Linked DNA regions of Novipirellula artificiosorum. The protein of the gene in region 1 binds, or shares a complex with, the protein of each later gene. Links are inferred from orthologs where the notes say so. Each region holds a gene or a part of one and is shown on either strand. Other genes may lie near its edges.

The links.
Region 2: the proteins of Poly41_RS18710 (region 1) and Poly41_RS13670 are in contact, whole or in part, in a solved structure (PDB 8RP0), measured with the Escherichia coli proteins. The link is inferred for Novipirellula artificiosorum from one-to-one orthologs.

The regions. Positions count from the first base shown.
Region 1 is NZ_SJPV01000006.1:484,237-492,610, forward strand. Bases 3,517-6,484 are described here. They hold Poly41_RS18710 (anthranilate synthase component I family protein), read left to right. Parts: upstream 3,517-4,242; coding sequence 4,243-5,727; downstream 5,728-6,484. Other genes in these bases: Poly41_RS18705 (DUF4184 family protein), read right to left, coding at 3,517-4,015; Poly41_RS18720 (hypothetical protein), read left to right, coding at 5,975-6,184. Outside these bases: Poly41_RS18690 (menaquinone biosynthetic enzyme MqnA/MqnD family protein), read right to left, coding at 1-652; Poly41_RS18695 (RluA family pseudouridine synthase), read right to left, coding at 660-1,349; Poly41_RS18700 (DUF6513 domain-containing protein), read left to right, coding at 1,755-3,191; more of Poly41_RS18705, read right to left, coding at 3,188-3,516; Poly41_RS18730 (hypothetical protein), read left to right, coding at 6,951-7,154; Poly41_RS18735 (DUF1559 family PulG-like putative transporter), read left to right, coding at 7,307-8,374. UniProt on the Escherichia coli protein: Part of a heterodimeric complex that catalyzes the two-step biosynthesis of 4-amino-4-deoxychorismate (ADC), a precursor of p-aminobenzoate (PABA) and tetrahydrofolate.
Region 2 is NZ_SJPV01000004.1:310,202-318,567, forward strand. What follows is about bases 2,785-5,744. They hold Poly41_RS13670 (anthranilate synthase component II), read left to right. Parts: upstream 2,785-3,955; coding sequence 3,956-4,534; downstream 4,535-5,744. Other genes in these bases: Poly41_RS13660 (HisA/HisF-related TIM barrel protein), read right to left, coding at 2,785-2,955; Poly41_RS13665 (DUF2617 family protein), read right to left, coding at 3,033-3,572; Poly41_RS13675 (hybrid sensor histidine kinase/response regulator), read right to left, coding at 4,654-5,744. Also shown: Poly41_RS13645 (aldose epimerase family protein), read right to left, coding at 1-392; Poly41_RS13650 (L-rhamnose/proton symporter RhaT), read right to left, coding at 389-1,495; Poly41_RS13655 (GntR family transcriptional regulator), read right to left, coding at 1,512-2,114; more of Poly41_RS13660, read right to left, coding at 2,179-2,784; more of Poly41_RS13675, read right to left, coding at 5,745-7,335; tRNA (guanosine(46)-N7)-methyltransferase TrmB, read right to left, coding at 7,668-8,315. UniProt on the Escherichia coli protein: Part of a heterodimeric complex that catalyzes the two-step biosynthesis of 4-amino-4-deoxychorismate (ADC), a precursor of p-aminobenzoate (PABA) and tetrahydrofolate.

The DNA.
Region 1 (8,374 bases):
CCGCCTCTCGCTCCGCGATCTGTTCAAGCGATGCGATTCCCTGGTCACGCGATGCTTGCAGAATCTGGGACAATTCCGCAACCTCGGCCTCGCTTGCGTCGATGCCGCTGCGAGCGATCCACAACGCAAACACAAAAGGCAATTCGCAGTGACGGCACCAACGGTCACCAAGGTCCCAAATCTCACGGTAGTACCGAGGAGGGGGATGCATCGCACGGTCGCCGATCATCAGCACGGCGTCGGCGTCGACTCGCTCGGGCGACTGGTCGATCCGCAGAGGCACAATTTCAGGTCGCCGTTGATACATCTCCCAGAGCAGCACTTGCACCAATGCGGCACTCGTGCGGCTTCCTTCATCGAGCGCAAGTCGCCGGATCTCTTGGGCAGGGACTCGACTCAACAATCGCACACTCCACACCGGTCCACGACATGCGATCACCGCATTCGAGACAATTTGGTAGCTTGGGTCGCCGAGGTATTCGATGGATGGGATCAAGGCGACATCGAGTTTCCCTTGATGTAAATCGTCCGCCAATCGGCTTGGCAAGTTAAACGACAACGTAGCACGGTGTCCCAAACGCTCACGGAGACCGTGGACCAGGGGTTTGGTGTTCAGGTAGGAAACAGCGCCGATGCGGAGTGGAGGTTGCATAGCAGGGCTAACCGAGAAATGTTGGAATTTCTAACGGGCATTCAACCGTAATTCGTGCCCCGTTCCTTGGATCGTGGAACGAGATGGCTTCTGCGTGCAGCAGAATTCTATCGGCTGGGAGAGATTCGTGCACCGCAGGATTGACGTGGCCACCATAGGTAAGATCACCCAAGATCGGGTGGCCGCGTTTTGCCGCTTGAACTCTCAATTGGTGCATCCGCCCGGTCACGGGGGTCAACCGCAGCAGCGAGCAGTCATGGTCCGGAAAATCGCGGACCCACTGCATGTGAGTTTCTGCACGCTTTGCGTCCAGGTCCATCGCCTCGCATCTCTCCGCCCTCGCTTCATTCGGAATTTTTCTGAGATAATCGACCCAGACCTGTTCGCTTGGGTCCGGTCGTCCCGAAACAACGGCAAGGTATTTCTTTTGCACCTTTCGAGTGACAAACTGGTCGCTTAGAAGTCTCGCGACACGTTTGCGAATCGCGACCAGCAAGATGCCACTGACACCTCGATCAAGCCGATGAACCATCGCCACATAATCGCTGCGGCCAGCCAATTGCTCTCGCAATCGACGCTCGACACTATCGATGTGCTTGGGTGCCTGCGTCAAAACGCCCGCCGGCTTCTCAATCGCTACCATCGACTCACCGTCCCAAACAATGCGGAGCGGTTCGGGGGACTGCGGACGGTTCATGAGCACGCTGCTACACTAAACACAATACCGAGGGACACAAAAGGGACTCGACACATTGGGCAATCATGCGGGACAGGCAATCAAGCAGGACGCGTTGGCAACGGCAATCACGCGCACAAAAAAACGAGAGATCCCGGCCACGACAATGAAGACAACGAATCCTTCGTGTTCTTCATTGATCGACGAATCTCTCGTTACGTCAATTTGTAAGCCGTTCGACGCGTACGTCAAGACATCAATACGGACAAAGTCATTCGCAAGTCAACGTGGACGTGGGCGTGAACTGCAAAGACAAGATGCAGCAAACGCCCATGGCACGAAGACGTGGATGTCGTCAAACGCTTCATTCACCACCGTTGTCCAACCACCTTCGCGAGTCGTGACATCACCGAACGCCTCATCAACATGCAAAAAACGATCCAACCCAAATCGGAACATCACTACCATTTCGTCACCGGGAAACTGGCTGAGCATTTGGTTCGCGAGACCGCCCAAGCGTTGTCGAAAGAACACGGTTTTAAGTACAGCATTGGAGTCATGCCGATTACGGTTGCTGCGTTGATGACGCCGCGCTGGTTGCTCCGCCACCTCGACCCGCCGACCGAAACCACGCATGTGATTGTTCCGGGCTACCTTGATTGTGGAAGCGATGCGTTGGAAGAAAAAGTGCAAATTTGCGTGGTTTGTGGGCCAAAAGATTGTCGCGACCTTGCGGAAGTCTTCGGCGGTCAACGTCTTGAACCGGCGCTGACGGACTACGACATTCAAATCATTGCCGAAATCAACCATGCTCCGCGAATGTCACGACAAGACGTTGTGTCGCGAGCAATCCGATTGAAAGCCGACGGTGCCGATGTGATCGATTTCGGTTGTGATCCTTCGAATCGTTGTCTCGCAATTGGTGACTACATCGCGGGAATTGCCGACGAAGGAATCCGTGTCTCGGTGGACACTTCCGATGCTTGGGAAGCCAGCGAAGCGGCGCGACGAGGTGCCTCGTTAGTGTTGTCGGTGAATGAATCGAATCGAGAGCATGCCGTCGATTGGGGAGTCGAGGTGGTCGTGATTCCGGATCAACCCAGTGACAAAAAAAGTTTTGAAAAAACCATTGATTTTTTGTCGAAACAGGGTGTGCCAATGCGTTTGGACCCGATTTTAGAACCGATTGGAAGCGGCTTTGCCGCCAGCTTGCTGCGTTATGCCGAAACGCGTCGTGACTATCCTGAGTACGAAATGATGATGGGGATTGGTAATCTGACGGAGTTAACGGAAGTGGACTCCGCAGGTGTCAATCTTTTACTGTTGGGAATCTGTCAAGAACTTGCGATCCGCAGTGTGTTGACAACCCAAGTCATCAATTGGGCACGTTCGGCGGTGCGTGAGTGCGATGTGGCTCGGCGAATGGTCTATTTCAGCATCAACAACGGCGTGCCTCCGAAGCACCTGCTGCGTGAATTGGTGATGCTGCGTGATGCGAAATTGCGGCCATTCTCCCTTGCGGCAATTGAATCCATCGCGACTTCCTTGAAGGACAACCATTACCGTGTTCTTGCTGACGACCACCGGCTGCATTTGTTGTCTGCCGGAGTGCATCTGTCCGGTGAGGATCCTTTTGCCGTTTTTGAACAGTTGTTGGCACGATCGGAGTCCGACAATGTTGATGCAAGTCACGCGTTTTATCTCGGCTATGAGATGGCCAAGGCCACGATTGCCTTGCAATTGGGCAAGCAATACGACCAAGATCAGGCTCTCGATTGGGGAATCTTGACGAAGCCCGAAGATCTGCACCGGATTAAGCGTTCGAGTCACCATCGAGATCGACGCGGAACCGAACCACGCTAACTGCGTTCCCCTGCTGCGATCAACGATGCTTGTGTTCGATCTCTTTGACGCCGTCGAGCCGACCAAACCATATGCATGGCAAAACAGTAGAGCAGCGTGATCAGCATCACCACGGCGCCACCGATGCGGATGCTCTCGCGGACGACTCGCAGTAAGGTTGCATGTGGCATGCTGTCGTAAATCCAACAAAAATGAACCGCCATTCCGACGAGAATGACGGCGATCACCGACCAAGCGACTCTCCGTGGAAATTGGAAGTGTTCACGTTGCCGAGTATCCGGTGTTTGAGCGAAAACCCACAACACGAAACCGAGTAACATCGGCGGCAACAACAACAGCGAACTGGCGTGCTGAACGACCGAGTACCAAGCGATCGGAAAGTTCCCAACTTGAAATGCGATGCTGTTAAGCCATGGGAATTGCATCACTCCCCATCGACCATAGTGGGTAAACGAATCCCACAGCACGTGCGTCGCCGAGCCCAAGGCGATGCAAACAAGGACGCTGATGATGGCGGTCAGCGAAAAGTTGATTGGGCGATTCACCCATGGCCATAAACGCTCCGAGAACGAACGGGGAAGTAAATCCGACAGCGGCTGCTTGAACAACGATTGATACAAGTAGTAAAGCACCACTCCGATCGGTGTGCAGTGCGTCAAGATTCCGACGAGGGAATGCGTCGCCGTGTAACTAAGCAGGTGAGGGTAGAAGACCGGAATGTCAGGCACGACACAGCCAATCGCCAGCGCCGAAAACGGCAAACGCCAACGGCACAACCAAGCGATCGGAAGCGCAGCAGCAACGTGGGTGGCTGTAAAAGGCATAAGGTCCAGAGCAGCGGATTCAAGGCGGTTGTCCAGAATCCTGCCGTTGCCGGGATCCTGGTGTCAAAGGACGGAGCGTCCTATTCTCTGCATTGACGGCATTTTGATCAAATCAGACTGGCTTATCGAGCCCAAATGCGAGAATTCCTGGTCTGTGCTCGCTTGCTGGCCCGCAAAATACGAAGAAAACAAGTTTCAAGTCACCATCGCGAACCCTTTCCAGCGTCATGTCTTCAGCAAACCACTCGTTTCCGATCGTTCGGCGATTAGCCGCCGATTTTTCGATTCGGATGGTTTTTCCGTTTTTTGCCCGACGACCGGGTTGTCTCTGGTTCGATTCCAATCCTAGCGAAGCGGCGATGGGATGCTCGGATCCGCCATCCACTCGATACTCCTTTTTGATGTCCGATCCGCTACGAACGCTCGTTGCCTATCCTGGCGACCCGGACCCGTGGCCAACGTTGCAGGGTTGGGTTCGATCCTTGCCATTGCATCGATCGATCGATCTGCCGCCGATGCAAGGAGGCATTGCGGGGCTGATTGGCTATGAAGCCGCAACTTGGTTAGAAGCCGTTGGCGCTTCGTCCCATAACGATTTTCCGACTCCCGCGATTTCATTGGGTCTCTACGATTGGGTCATTGCGACCGACCATGATCGGGGTGTTTCTTGGTTGATCAGCCAAGGTTTCGCAGAGGATCCAACGCAAACCGATGACGATTCCCTGCGATCCAAGCGAGCCGTGGAACGATCGGACGAGGTGATGGCAATGCTCGAAGACGCGATGGCGATGCTCGAAAATGCGATGGACCGGCCGGATCGTCCACGGCCTTCGAACTCGCCCACCGTCGCACCTTCACTGCAGAGTAACTTCAGCAGCGAGCAGTTCCGAAGTGCTGTTGCGGAAATCGTCGAACGAATTCGAGCAGGCGATTTCTTCCAGGTCAATTTGGCCCAGCGGTTGGTGCAGCGAGCGTCGATATCATCGCAAGCACTTTTTCAGCGTTTGCGTGACTCCAATCCAGCCCCCTACAGCGTCTACTACCAGGGTGCGGGATTTGAAGTACTGAGTAGTTCGCCTGAGCTCTTCATCAAGCTGAATCAGGGTTGCGTCGAGACGCGGCCGATCAAAGGGACCGTGCGACGGACAGGCGATCTTGCCACCGACCTGGCACTTGGCGATTCGTTGCTGCAAAGCGAGAAGGATCGGGCTGAGAATATCATGATCGTCGATCTGATGAGAAACGATCTGTCACGCGTCTGTACCGACGAGAGTGTTCGCGTTCGCAAACTCTGCCAATTGGAACGCTACAAGTTTGTGCAGCACTTGGTCTCGATTGTCGAAGGTCGATTGCGAAGCGATCAGAACGTTGTCGATCTGTTGAAGGCCTGTTTTCCGGGCGGCAGCATCACGGGGGCACCCAAAATCGAGGCGATGCGTAAGATTGCCCAACTCGAGCCTCACTGCCGCGGGCCGTATTGTGGATCGATGGGATACATCAGCTGTAGTGGCGATGCGGAATTCAACATCCTGATCCGCACCATCACCGCCACGCAGGATCATTGGCTCATTCCTGTGGGTGGGGGAATCACGGCACGCAGTCATCCGGAGGCCGAAGAGGCTGAAACGTGGGCCAAAGCAGAAGGGATTTTGCGGGCTTTGCCGCGGCAAGCCCGCAGGAAAGACGACGAACAAGCCCGTCGCTTCGAATGACCATTGCCACGAATCACGAACTTGTTAGAATTCACCCCCGAAGAAAGCGTGAAGCGTCTCTCGCGGCGTCCACGATCGCCCCTATAGCTCAGTTGGTAGAGCAACTGACTCTTAATCAGTTTGTCCGAGGTTCGAGCCCTCGTGGGGGTACTATTTCTAGCGACTTATGGCAACGTAGGAATCCGCTCAATTGCGAAGGTCGACTGCCGAGTGAAAAGTCGAATTCCAAGTGAAACCGCGAAGAACGATGGACGTTGACCTTGTGCCTGCTTGCCTTTGTTTCTCCGTCGTTCTGACGTACATTCTGCAGCTTTGGACCGGTATCGCAATTGCCGGTTGGCCCACCGAAAAGTCACTCGTCTACCGCAGCAAAAAGCCTGGTCCTTATTGGTTCATCATGGCTTTCCAAACGCTCGTTTTGATCGGCGTCCCCGTGCTGCTCGCCTTTGCTGACTGACGCCGCTTTCTCAAACACCGGCACGTCCGTGAGAAAGGCTCTTGCGGTTTCGGGGTGTCACTGAATTCGCTGCCCTTCGAAGCGGAAGGGGTTAGAGGCTCTTCGTACACCGATTGCGGACCGACTTTTTGGCTCAATCACGCTGCTGCCACCCCCACATCCTGGCCTGACCAATCGGAGGGGGTTTGGAGACCGATGGAAAGTATCAACGATTCGAAAATGGTCGTAGGGAGCAAGTCAATTGGGAGCCAAGAAACCCTCTCCCTCGCTGCGCTCGACCTCTCCCAAAAGGAGAGGTAAACCACCCCTCCCGCAAGGAGGTCGTCCGGTTTTTAAGTTGTGATTAACACAGTGTTTCGGTATCCAACCACCCCTGCCCGCGCAGCGGGAGGGGTCGAGCGCAGCGAGGGGGAGGGCCCCGAACGCGCGCTCGACTTTTCGATACGTCTTAACATCGATTCATCGGGCCACATTCCCATCGGGCCACATTCCCATCGGGCCACATTCCCATCGGGCCACATTCCCATCGGGCCACATTCCCATCGGGCCACGCCACAGGGAGCGTGAGGTCCGAAAACGCTTATCGTTCAAGTACTTAAAACGGCACGACTTCTTGATTCGGGGTGGCGCTCCGTGAGAAGGACCCAAAAAAACCGGTGTTTTTTCAGGGCATTGCGATATTTTGCCAACAATGGGGCGTTCGATGCCTGTAAACTTGGCGGTATTCACTCGTTTTTTTAAATTTAAGCCACGGAAAGAGAGTTCAATGTCAACGAAATTATTTCATGCCGTCCTTGGGGCCGCTTGTCTGTGTTGTTTCGTCGCCGTGATGGTGGGTTGTTCATCAAGCAATGAGCCGACCGCTCCTGAAGCAGGGGTCCTCGAAGGTTACCTCGATGAGAATCCCGAAATTGCAGCGCGAGTCAATGAGGGCGATGAAGGTACGGATAGTTATGAAACGGATGAATGAGCTTCCGTTCCGTTGCTGTCTCTCGGTGTTCCTGCTTCCTTTTCAAAAGGATTCAACGAAGAACGATTCGACGATGAACCCCATAAGCGAGACCTTTCCAAACACTCACTCTCTTCTTTTTTCCTTTTCCTTTTTGTGAGGTCGATCAAGTCATGTTCCGAAAACGCAATCAAGCATTCACACTCGTGGAGCTCTTGGTAGTCATTGCCATCATTGGGGTCTTAGTTGGCCTGCTGTTGCCGGCCGTTCAGGCGGCGCGCGAAGCTGCGAGGCGAATGAGCTGCAGCAACAACGTCAAACAAATGGGTTTGGGGTTCCACAACTATCAATCGGCCTTCAAGCAATTACCCAAAAAGCGCGGCGGGACTTATCTCGTCGGCACCAACGCGGAATCTCGGCTCGCAGGCCCGGCGCCTGGCAAAGGCAATAACTTGCACAACCTGAGTGCACTTGTTGGGCTGATGCCTTTTGTGGAACAGCAAGCGTTGTGGGAGCAGATCAGTAATCCGTATGCGGTTCAAATTCCAACCGCGGGTCTGTTCTTCCAACCGATGGGGCCCAACCCCGAGATGAGTTTGGCGCAACAGGGTTTGAATCAATATGACCCTTGGCTCTCCAATATCCCGACCCTCCGCTGCCCGAGTGACCCCGGTGTGGGTTTTCCCGCTCAGGGACGAACCAACTATGGAGTCTGTCTTGGGGATGCCATCCAGTTTCAGAACAACGGCGGGCGAAACCAAAACGGATCGATCAACAATACTCGGATGGGCCGTATGCGTCAGACACTTCGGGGGATGTTTGTCACTCGCGAGGACATGAAGTTTCGTGACGTGCTTGACGGGCTCTCCAATACGATCATGGCTGGCGAGTTCAGTACCGATTTGGGCGATCGTGATATCAGCACCCGAGCGGCTTGGGCACAGGGACAGTTGCAAAACAACTCAAGTATGTGTAAGCCGTTTATTGATCCCCTGCGGCCGCGATACTGGGACACCTCAGCAAACCTTGCCGGAACCAACGAGCAACAGCGTGGATTCAAGTGGGCGTGTGGGCATGCCATTCACTCTGGATTCATGACGATTCTGCCTCCGAATCGCGAGGTTTGTAGCAACCAGGATAACACTTGGTTCGAAGGGGTCTATTGCGCCAGCAGTCGACACCCAGGGGGTGCTCACGTGCTGATGGGAGATGGCGCGGTTAAGTTCATCACGGAGTCGATC
Region 2 (8,366 bases), on another replicon or contig:
TCGGCAAGCTGCCACGTCCGCACGATGTCCCAAACCTGCTTATCGAACCCTCGGATGCCGCCATGCAGATGGTTGGGGCCGTCGTTGGTTGCGAGTTGATAATCGGCACCCTCGATGCGGAACGCTCCATCCTTAATGCGTCCGGCGTAGCGTCCCACCAAACAACCGAAGTACGGAGAATTCGCTTTGTACGCATCGGTCATGTAGCCGTCGAGCGTATCAAAGCCACAGCTGATATCGCATAACTGGCCTTCCTTGTCGGGCGTGACAATCGATGTCACGGTGCCCCCATACGTGGCGATCTTGACCGTCACGCCGTGATCATTCTGCAAGGTGAACTGATCGACGGTTTTACCTTCGAAACGACCGAAACTTTCTTTGCTGATCTTCATGAGAGGGAATCCAGGGATTGAAGAGAAACGGTCTCAGGCTGCTGAGAAATCTCGGAGGATTCGGCCCCCAGTTTATTCCCAAACGCGATGATCAAGATGCCGATCACCATACAGCCAAGCCCCGTGTAGAGCAGGTTCTTTGCCTTCGAAGAGGCATTTTTCCATTCTCCCACGACCAAGCCGCTGACGATGGCCGTGACCACGCAGGCCGTGTTGAAAATGGCATAGCCCACGGTGTTGCCAACCGCACCGAGTTTGAAGGCGGCATAGGCAAAGACGGCGGACGCGGCGTAATGAAAGAACGCCATCATGAAAATCAGTACGAAATTGCGTCCAAAGCTGGATGTCTTGAACGAGCCCCATGCCTTCTTTTGAGTCAACTGCCAGGCAAAATAGCCAGCCATGATCAGACCGCCACTGAGAAAGATGGGGAACATCACCGCCAACGCCGTGACCCACTCCGGATTGCCTTGCGCCATGCTGGCCTCATGAAGCGGAGGACGGCCGACCGCGTTGGCGAAACTAAATCCCGTTGCCAACAAACCGCCTACGACGGCAATCGTCAGTCCTGCACCCATCGACTTTTTGGTTTCGTGATCGCCATCAGCCACGTTTGCCTGGTCCGCATTTGCGGCCCGATCGTCTTTCTCTCGAGCCATCCCCGCTTTGCCGTTCGCCACGATTCCCACCAATACGAATGCCAGGCCAATCAGGATCGTGGCAAACACCTTCGCCGCAGGAAGCCCTTCGACGAAAAAGGGCATCAATGACCCGACTAAGATCACCGTTCCGATGAACACCGAAAACCCAAGCGACATACCGATATGATGGATGGCTTTGCCCCACATCATCACACCGATGCCCCATAAAACACTGGTCACGACCATTTGAGGGAGGATCGCTCGGACCTCTGCCGAACCGTAGATCGCACCCACGCCTTTCATCATCAACAGGGTGACGATGGTGGGAACCACAAACATCGTCAGCATGAAGAACAGCCCCCAGGTGTTTTCTTCTTTGAAGTTCTTCGTGAACTTACCGGGCAGGGCATACAACCCGAGCATCAGCCCTGCGAACAACGCCCATACAATTCCTTCAACCATGTTTTTGCCTGTGTGATTATTTGATATTGGCAACCAATGCAGCCGAAGCGGCTGCAATTTGTCTTGACTGAATCGCGGCAAAGATCGTTGCATGCTCGGCATGCGCTTGGTCGTAACCGCCCAGTCGCGTGTAGGTCAGCAGCATCCGCGAGCAGAGCTGGCGCCATGCAGGCACAAGATCTTCGCCACCGCAGCCGACCATGATCGACTCGTGAAATGCCATGTCACTTCGCGCCACCGCGGCTACGTCACCTGCGTCGCAAGCGTCTTTTAGATTCGCCAGTTTTGACTCAATGATCTTGATCGACTCGTCACTGATCTTCGCCAGTCCCTTTTTGAGGACGTGCGTTTCCATCTGCTTCCTGACCGACGTGATGAACTCACGATCATCTGGATCGGGGGGGTGGCGAACGGTGACCCCGCGGTTCGCCTGGTATGCCAAAAACCCTTCCTGCGAGAGTTGCAAAAAGGCATCGCGAATGGGACCCCGGCTGACGCCAAACCGAGAGGCCAATTCGGTTTCCCTCAGCGTCGAACCGGGTGCAAACCGGCCAGCAACCAATTCGTCTCGAATATGCCCCGTAATCCGCTCGCGGATGGTTTTAGGTGCTGAAGACACTTTTGCTCCGATCAGGAATGGCAGCCACTGGATTGTTAACAATTTAGCGATGACATGCCTGGTGTCAAGCGGATACTCCGCGCGGGGGCAATAAAGCTGTGGCAAGCAAGCAGTGGTCACACCCGGCATCAAACAGCGTGTTCGCGTCATCCGCAGAGCGGATTCCTCCGCCGGCGGTGATGGACCAATCGGGTACGAGGGCACCGACGCGGCGACAGGTGTCCACAACGACCGGGCCTGAGCGAGTGCCGACCGCCGACGTATCGAGCACGACCGCGCGGCGGATCCCTAGCCGATTCGCGTGATCGAGCCACCCCGTTTCGCTCGAGACGCCCGCGAGAAAATGGCCCGCGTGGTAGTCGAGACCGAGGATCACCTTGGCCGCACCGATTTCTCGGACGAATTGATCGAGGTTGGCCAAGCCCGTCGCACATTCCGTCGCAACGATCAGCGAAACCAATGGATGCTGCTCCGAGAGAGCAATCAAAGCCTCGTATTGCCGCTGGCCGTCGTGGGTCCCTACCCCCGCATCCAGCATGACGCGCGCGTTCGCATCCATGGTCAAGAGCAGTTCGTGCAAAACCTCAAGCTGAATGTCGCCACCCACGATGGCATCAAGATCCGCGATGTAAAAAGCTCCGACGCCAACCTTTCGATAGTGATCCGCCAAGGCGATCGGGTCGCCTGGCGATGACCCGCAAAGCCAGACGGGTTGGTACCGCAATCGATTGCCGGCGATCGCGTGGACCGCTACGGATGCCTTCAGATCAATCACCGCGATCAATCGCGAAGCGATCCCTTGAAAAGAACTTCGCTGGCCCCACAGATTGGACTCTTGCATTTGGCGTTCTCTTCCAACTTAGGAGCGTTCGAAGAAGAGGCTTGGGCATCAAACCCCTGTTTTGCAGCGGGAAGCCACTAGTCTCCGATCGAGAACAGCGATTCCACTTTCACGATCGCATAGTCATCGGGGAATGTATGAATCGCTTGGATCAAAACGCTTTTGCGACGTGTTTCGACGTTCACGTAACTGATTGCGCCGAGCGCCATCCGGCCGCTCGCATCAAAGCGGTGCAGCAAGCCTTCGGTTTGTCCGTCGCCAAGTTGCTGCTGGACCATCCAAAACATATCCGGCGCAACGGGCTCGAGTTGGAAATGGGTTTTGTACTGGACGCCGCCACGGCACTCGACCCGCTCGGTCCGACTTCCCTTCAAGGGACGCGACAGCAAGCACCGTCGTTTCGGCAAGGGTTGATGGGCACTGGTCGCCACCTCGCAAACCAGCATCCCGCCACCGTTGAAAGCGACGACATGGCCGCAATTGGTGATGTCGATTTGCAGTTCGTATTCACTTCGTTCGATCTTCCGGCGCTGATGCAGCGTGTACAGTTCCGGATGGAGCGAGCGGCTAAAAACATGAAACGCCAATTCGGCGACTTTGGGGCGAACCGAAAGCACGGTATAGTTCCGTCAATAAAAAAGGCACGAATGGAAAATAAACTTTTGGCGTCAAGACCAATTGTGATCCGGCGCGCCCCACTCTTCAAGAAAAAGAAAAGCTTCGAAAAGAACGGGGTGCCGGAAAACGAATTTTGCAGGAAAAGAATCGAGTTCTTGCCCTGCTGAACCCAATGCCACGAACGTCTGTCGATACGTGTGAATCGCATTTCGCCGTTATTCCACTCGCCCAGCCATGCCGTAACGTCCGTATTATAGCGAGTTGACCGTTTGTGGCTAAAGAGCGTTTACGCGGATGACCAAAAAGAATAATCTTTTTGTTTCCGTCACCTTTGTTTTTCAGAAAACCCATTGACACGCTGTACGCCGAGAGATACCCCCGCATGGTCATTGTCGTCGATAACTACGATTCGTTCACTTACAACTTGGTCCAGCGACTTGGCGAGATTGACGCAAGTGTCGATGTGCGTGTCTTTCGAAACGACGAATTGTCGGTCGATGCGTTGGAAGCACTCGATCCCAGTCGCGTGCTGATCTCGCCAGGCCCTTGTACACCCACCGAAGCGGGTGTCAGTGTCGAGTGTGTCAAGCGATTTGCTGGTCGCGTGCCGCTGTTGGGGGTCTGCCTAGGGCATCAATCGATTGGCCAGGCACTGGGCGGAAAAATCATTCGAGCACCCGAGTTGATGCACGGAAAAACGGACGCGATCGTTCACGACAATCAGGGGCTGTTCGAGGATCTTCCGAATCCGTTCGTGGCGACGCGTTACCACAGTCTAGTGATTGAACCGGAGAGCTTGCCAGCAGAGTTGATGGTCAGCGCATGGACCGACACCGGCGGGACGCGGCAAATCATGGGCGTTCGCCACCGCGAGTTCCCGTTGGAAGGTTGGCAGTTCCATCCAGAAAGTTTTCTTACGGAACCAGGCATCGAATTGTTGACTCGGTTCTTGAATTGGTGAGTGCCGAGTGCTATTGGTTCGTTGGAAAATTTCGTGGCTTGGAGTCGCGGACTCCGTTAGCCGTTGGACCGCAGACGCGTCGTAGATCGGCGACCCGCCAAACGACTGACCGCGTTGATTCACGGCCGGCGACCAGCAAGGACGGATCGAATGGTGTCAAACAACAACTGAGGACGGATCGGCTTGGGGACATAGCCATCCATGCCTGCCTCGAGGCATCGTTCGCGGTCTCCTTTCATCGCGTGGGCAGTCATCGCGATGATCGGTATGCGCTGTCCCGTCTGGTGTTCTTTGGTGCGGATCACCGCGGTCGCCTCGAGGCCATCCATTTCGGGCATTTCCACGTCCATCAGCACGACATCAAACGACGCGTCCGCCAAAGCGGCAATCGCCTGTTTGCCGTTGTTGGCAACCACGATGGAATGTCCATGTTTCTCCATCAATCCGATCGCAAGCTTCTGGTTCATCAGGCTGTCTTCGGCGAGCAAGACCTTTAGCGGTGGCAACGGCTCTCTCGCTTCGCTTGGCAACGTCTCTTGTTGTTCGTCGCCAGACTGCTCCACTCCCAACGATCTCTCGATCGCGTCCAATAGTTCCGATTGTTTTACAGGCTTCATCAATTGCGCGGCAATCTTAAGCTCTTCGAGACGTTCTTGATCCCCGGAACGAACCCCGGATGTGAGGACAATGACGGGCGTGCCCGCCAAGCGAGGATCTTTGCGAATCCACTGGATCAATGTGATTCCATCGACCTCGGGCATGTTCAAGTCAGACAGCACCAAGGGGAATGACGAGCCTGCCAGGTGAGATTCACGCAAAAGGTCGATCGCTTCTTGCGCGCTTCCAACGGCCACAGGCAACATTCCCCAATTCCGAGTGATCTCTTCCAGAATGATTCGGTTCGTCGCGTTGTCATCGACAATCATCACGCGTGCTTCGCTGACACCCGTATGCTCGAATGTTGGAGCATGAAGAGGCTTCCCGGTCGTCAGCTTAAAACGGGCGGTAAAGAAAACGGTTGTGCCTTTGCCGATCTCGCTTTCCGCCCAGATGCGTCCATCCATTAAGCCGACCAAACGGGACGAAATTGCCAGCCCGAGTCCAGTTCCACCATGCTTGCGGGTCGTCGACATATCCGCTTGGGAAAACGCATCAAAGATCATTCCGAGCTTGTTTTTCGGAATTCCGATTCCGGTATCACGAACCGAAAACCGCAGCACCGCCTCGTTCTCGGATCGGGAATCACAGTTCACCTGCAGCACAATCTCGCCCCGCTCCGTGAACTTGAGGGCATTGCCAACCAGATTGAGAATGATCTGGCCAAGCCGAATCGAATCTCCGATCACAACATCGGGCGTGTCAGGATCAATCCGCCATGCAAGTTCAAGTCCCTTGGTGTGCGCACGCAACGCGAGCGACTTCATCACGTCGCCGACCCGTTCACGAAGGCCAAAAACGGTCTGTTCCAGATCGATCTTTCCCGCCTCGATTTTTGAAAAGTCCAGGATATCGTTGATGATCGTCAGCAACGAGTCCGCAGACTCCCGGACCATGACAAGGTATTCATGTTGCGAGGGATCAAGCTTGGTATCGAGGACCAGTTCGGTCATGCCAATGATGGCGTTCATGGGCGTGCGGATTTCATGGCTCATGCTGGCCAGGAAGTCACTCTTGGCCCGGTTGGCAACCTCCGCTGCCTCCTTGGCGGCAGTCAGCAATTTAGCCGCCTGCTTGTCTGTGGTGATGTCGCGCACCGTAGCCTGGATGTAGGTTTTCCCCTCAAGTTCCATCTTGGTCAGCAGCACCATTGCATCGAATGGATCTCCAGCGGGTCGTTGATGCAGCCATTCAAAGCGATGCGAACCCTTTTCCAAAGCGATCGCCATCATTTGCTGCGCTTTCACCGTGGAAAGGGTCCCGTCCGGCTGGTATTCGGGTGAAAAATCGCTCGGTGCACTCGACGCAAAATGTTCTTCATCGTCACATCCGAACAACTCAATCGCCGCCGAGTTTCCACTTAAGAAACCCTCGCGGGGCGTTAGAATCATGATGGCGTCGCGCGAGGAGTCGAAGAGGGTTCTGAATTTCATCTCACTCGATCTCAATGCCCTCGTGCGTTCCTCAACTCGTGATTCCAATACGTCATGCGATTCCTGTAGCGTGGTGTGCCAGAGCTGCATTCTGCGCAACACAAAAAGCCATCCAGCAAGCAGGATGATGGAAACGGCCGTGGCAAGCGTGATGTTCCAAAACGCCCGTTGCTGCTCCTTGTTGAAAACCGCTGTCGAGGAAGCATCGAGATGGTTCGCAAACCGTGTCATGCCTTCGGAATAGATTTGCTTCTGCCGCTCGTACTCGCTGCTGAAAAGGAGAGCCCGTGCTTGCTCGGCATGACTCTGTCGCACAAGCTCAAGAGCGCTGGTTTCCATCTCCACTAGCCTGCGATTGGCTGCTGCGGTTTTCACCGCAGTGGTATCGATATCGCTATGAGTTGCTAGGGAAATCGCTTCCGTGATCGCCGCTTGAAGTTGCGGTTCGTATTGGCGATATCGGTCTTCCCACGCTGGGTCACCTGTCGCCGCCGCCATCCGGGCGGCCATCGTTAAGACCTCGTCAAGGTGAACGATCTCGCCACGTAATTGCTCTGTTCGCAAGTTCCGCTGCATCGCCTCTCTGGTTATCTGGTGGGAACGATAGGTGCCCCAGGATATCCAGGCGAGGACGATGCCGGTCAGAATGACCCCAGCTGTTAGCAACCTGATGGGAAACCGTCCGCCAGGTATCGCAAGGTTGGAACTCATGGTCGCTCTCGAAAACGAAGCGCAAGAAGGAATCCTACCCCCCTATCATACGTGTTGCCAGCATTGACGGGCATGACAAGCCGATTTTGTTTCCTCCGCGTGATCGAGCGTTAAGCAGCGACGTCAGCGAAACTCGCGTGAGATGCGTTTGGCTGCGGAACCATCTGGTCGACGATTCGGGATGCTGCAAACGCATTTTCAGGAAGGAAACCGCTTCTCGCACAGAAGGAAAAGGGGTCAGGTACCGATCGTGCGAAGCACCCGTCGGGCCATTTGGCTATTCGTAGCTGCCCCCTGTTCCGATTAGCTCCCACATCCTTTACAAAAATGCGCTAGCCCCGTTTCTCGTAACGAACTCGATAAACGGGGATCCGGTACTTGCGGCTGCGGCGTTCAAAGTGCGTATGATAATCCAGGTCATGCTGTGCTTCGGTCTCCTCTTCGGGGATCGGCACACCCAGCTCCGGTGCAATCTGTGCGATCATTTCGACCGTTTGCTCGAAATAGTCGAGCACATCGGTCCAAAAATGAAATCGACCGCCCGGTCTGATCGCCTTGGCAATATTCGCGATACTCGTCTCATTGACCACTCGGCGCTTGCGCTGTCGCTTCTTCCACCACGGGTCTGGAAAATAGACATGAACCGCTTCGAGTGTGCCCACGGCGATTCGCTCCTCAAACAACGGCTCCGCATTGCCGCAGACCATGATCGCATTCCCGACCTTCGCTTTCGCCAACCGACCGGCTGCATGCTCGGCACACTTCTGCTGGATCTCAATCCCGAGAAAGTTGTGCTCAGGCGTCGATTGGGAAGCGTTGGTTAAAAAAAGACCCTTGCCCGAACCGACCTCGACTTCCAACGGTTGACCATTGCCGAACACGGACTCGCTGTTGATCTGGATCGGCAGATCATCCCGCGTGCGCAGTACTGCGCTCAGGTCAAGGTCAGCGGGTGGGCGGCGGATCGGGCTTCGTGGCATTTGGATGCTCGTGGTCGAAAGCGCAGTAGTTTTGCGACCGGTGCATCAAAT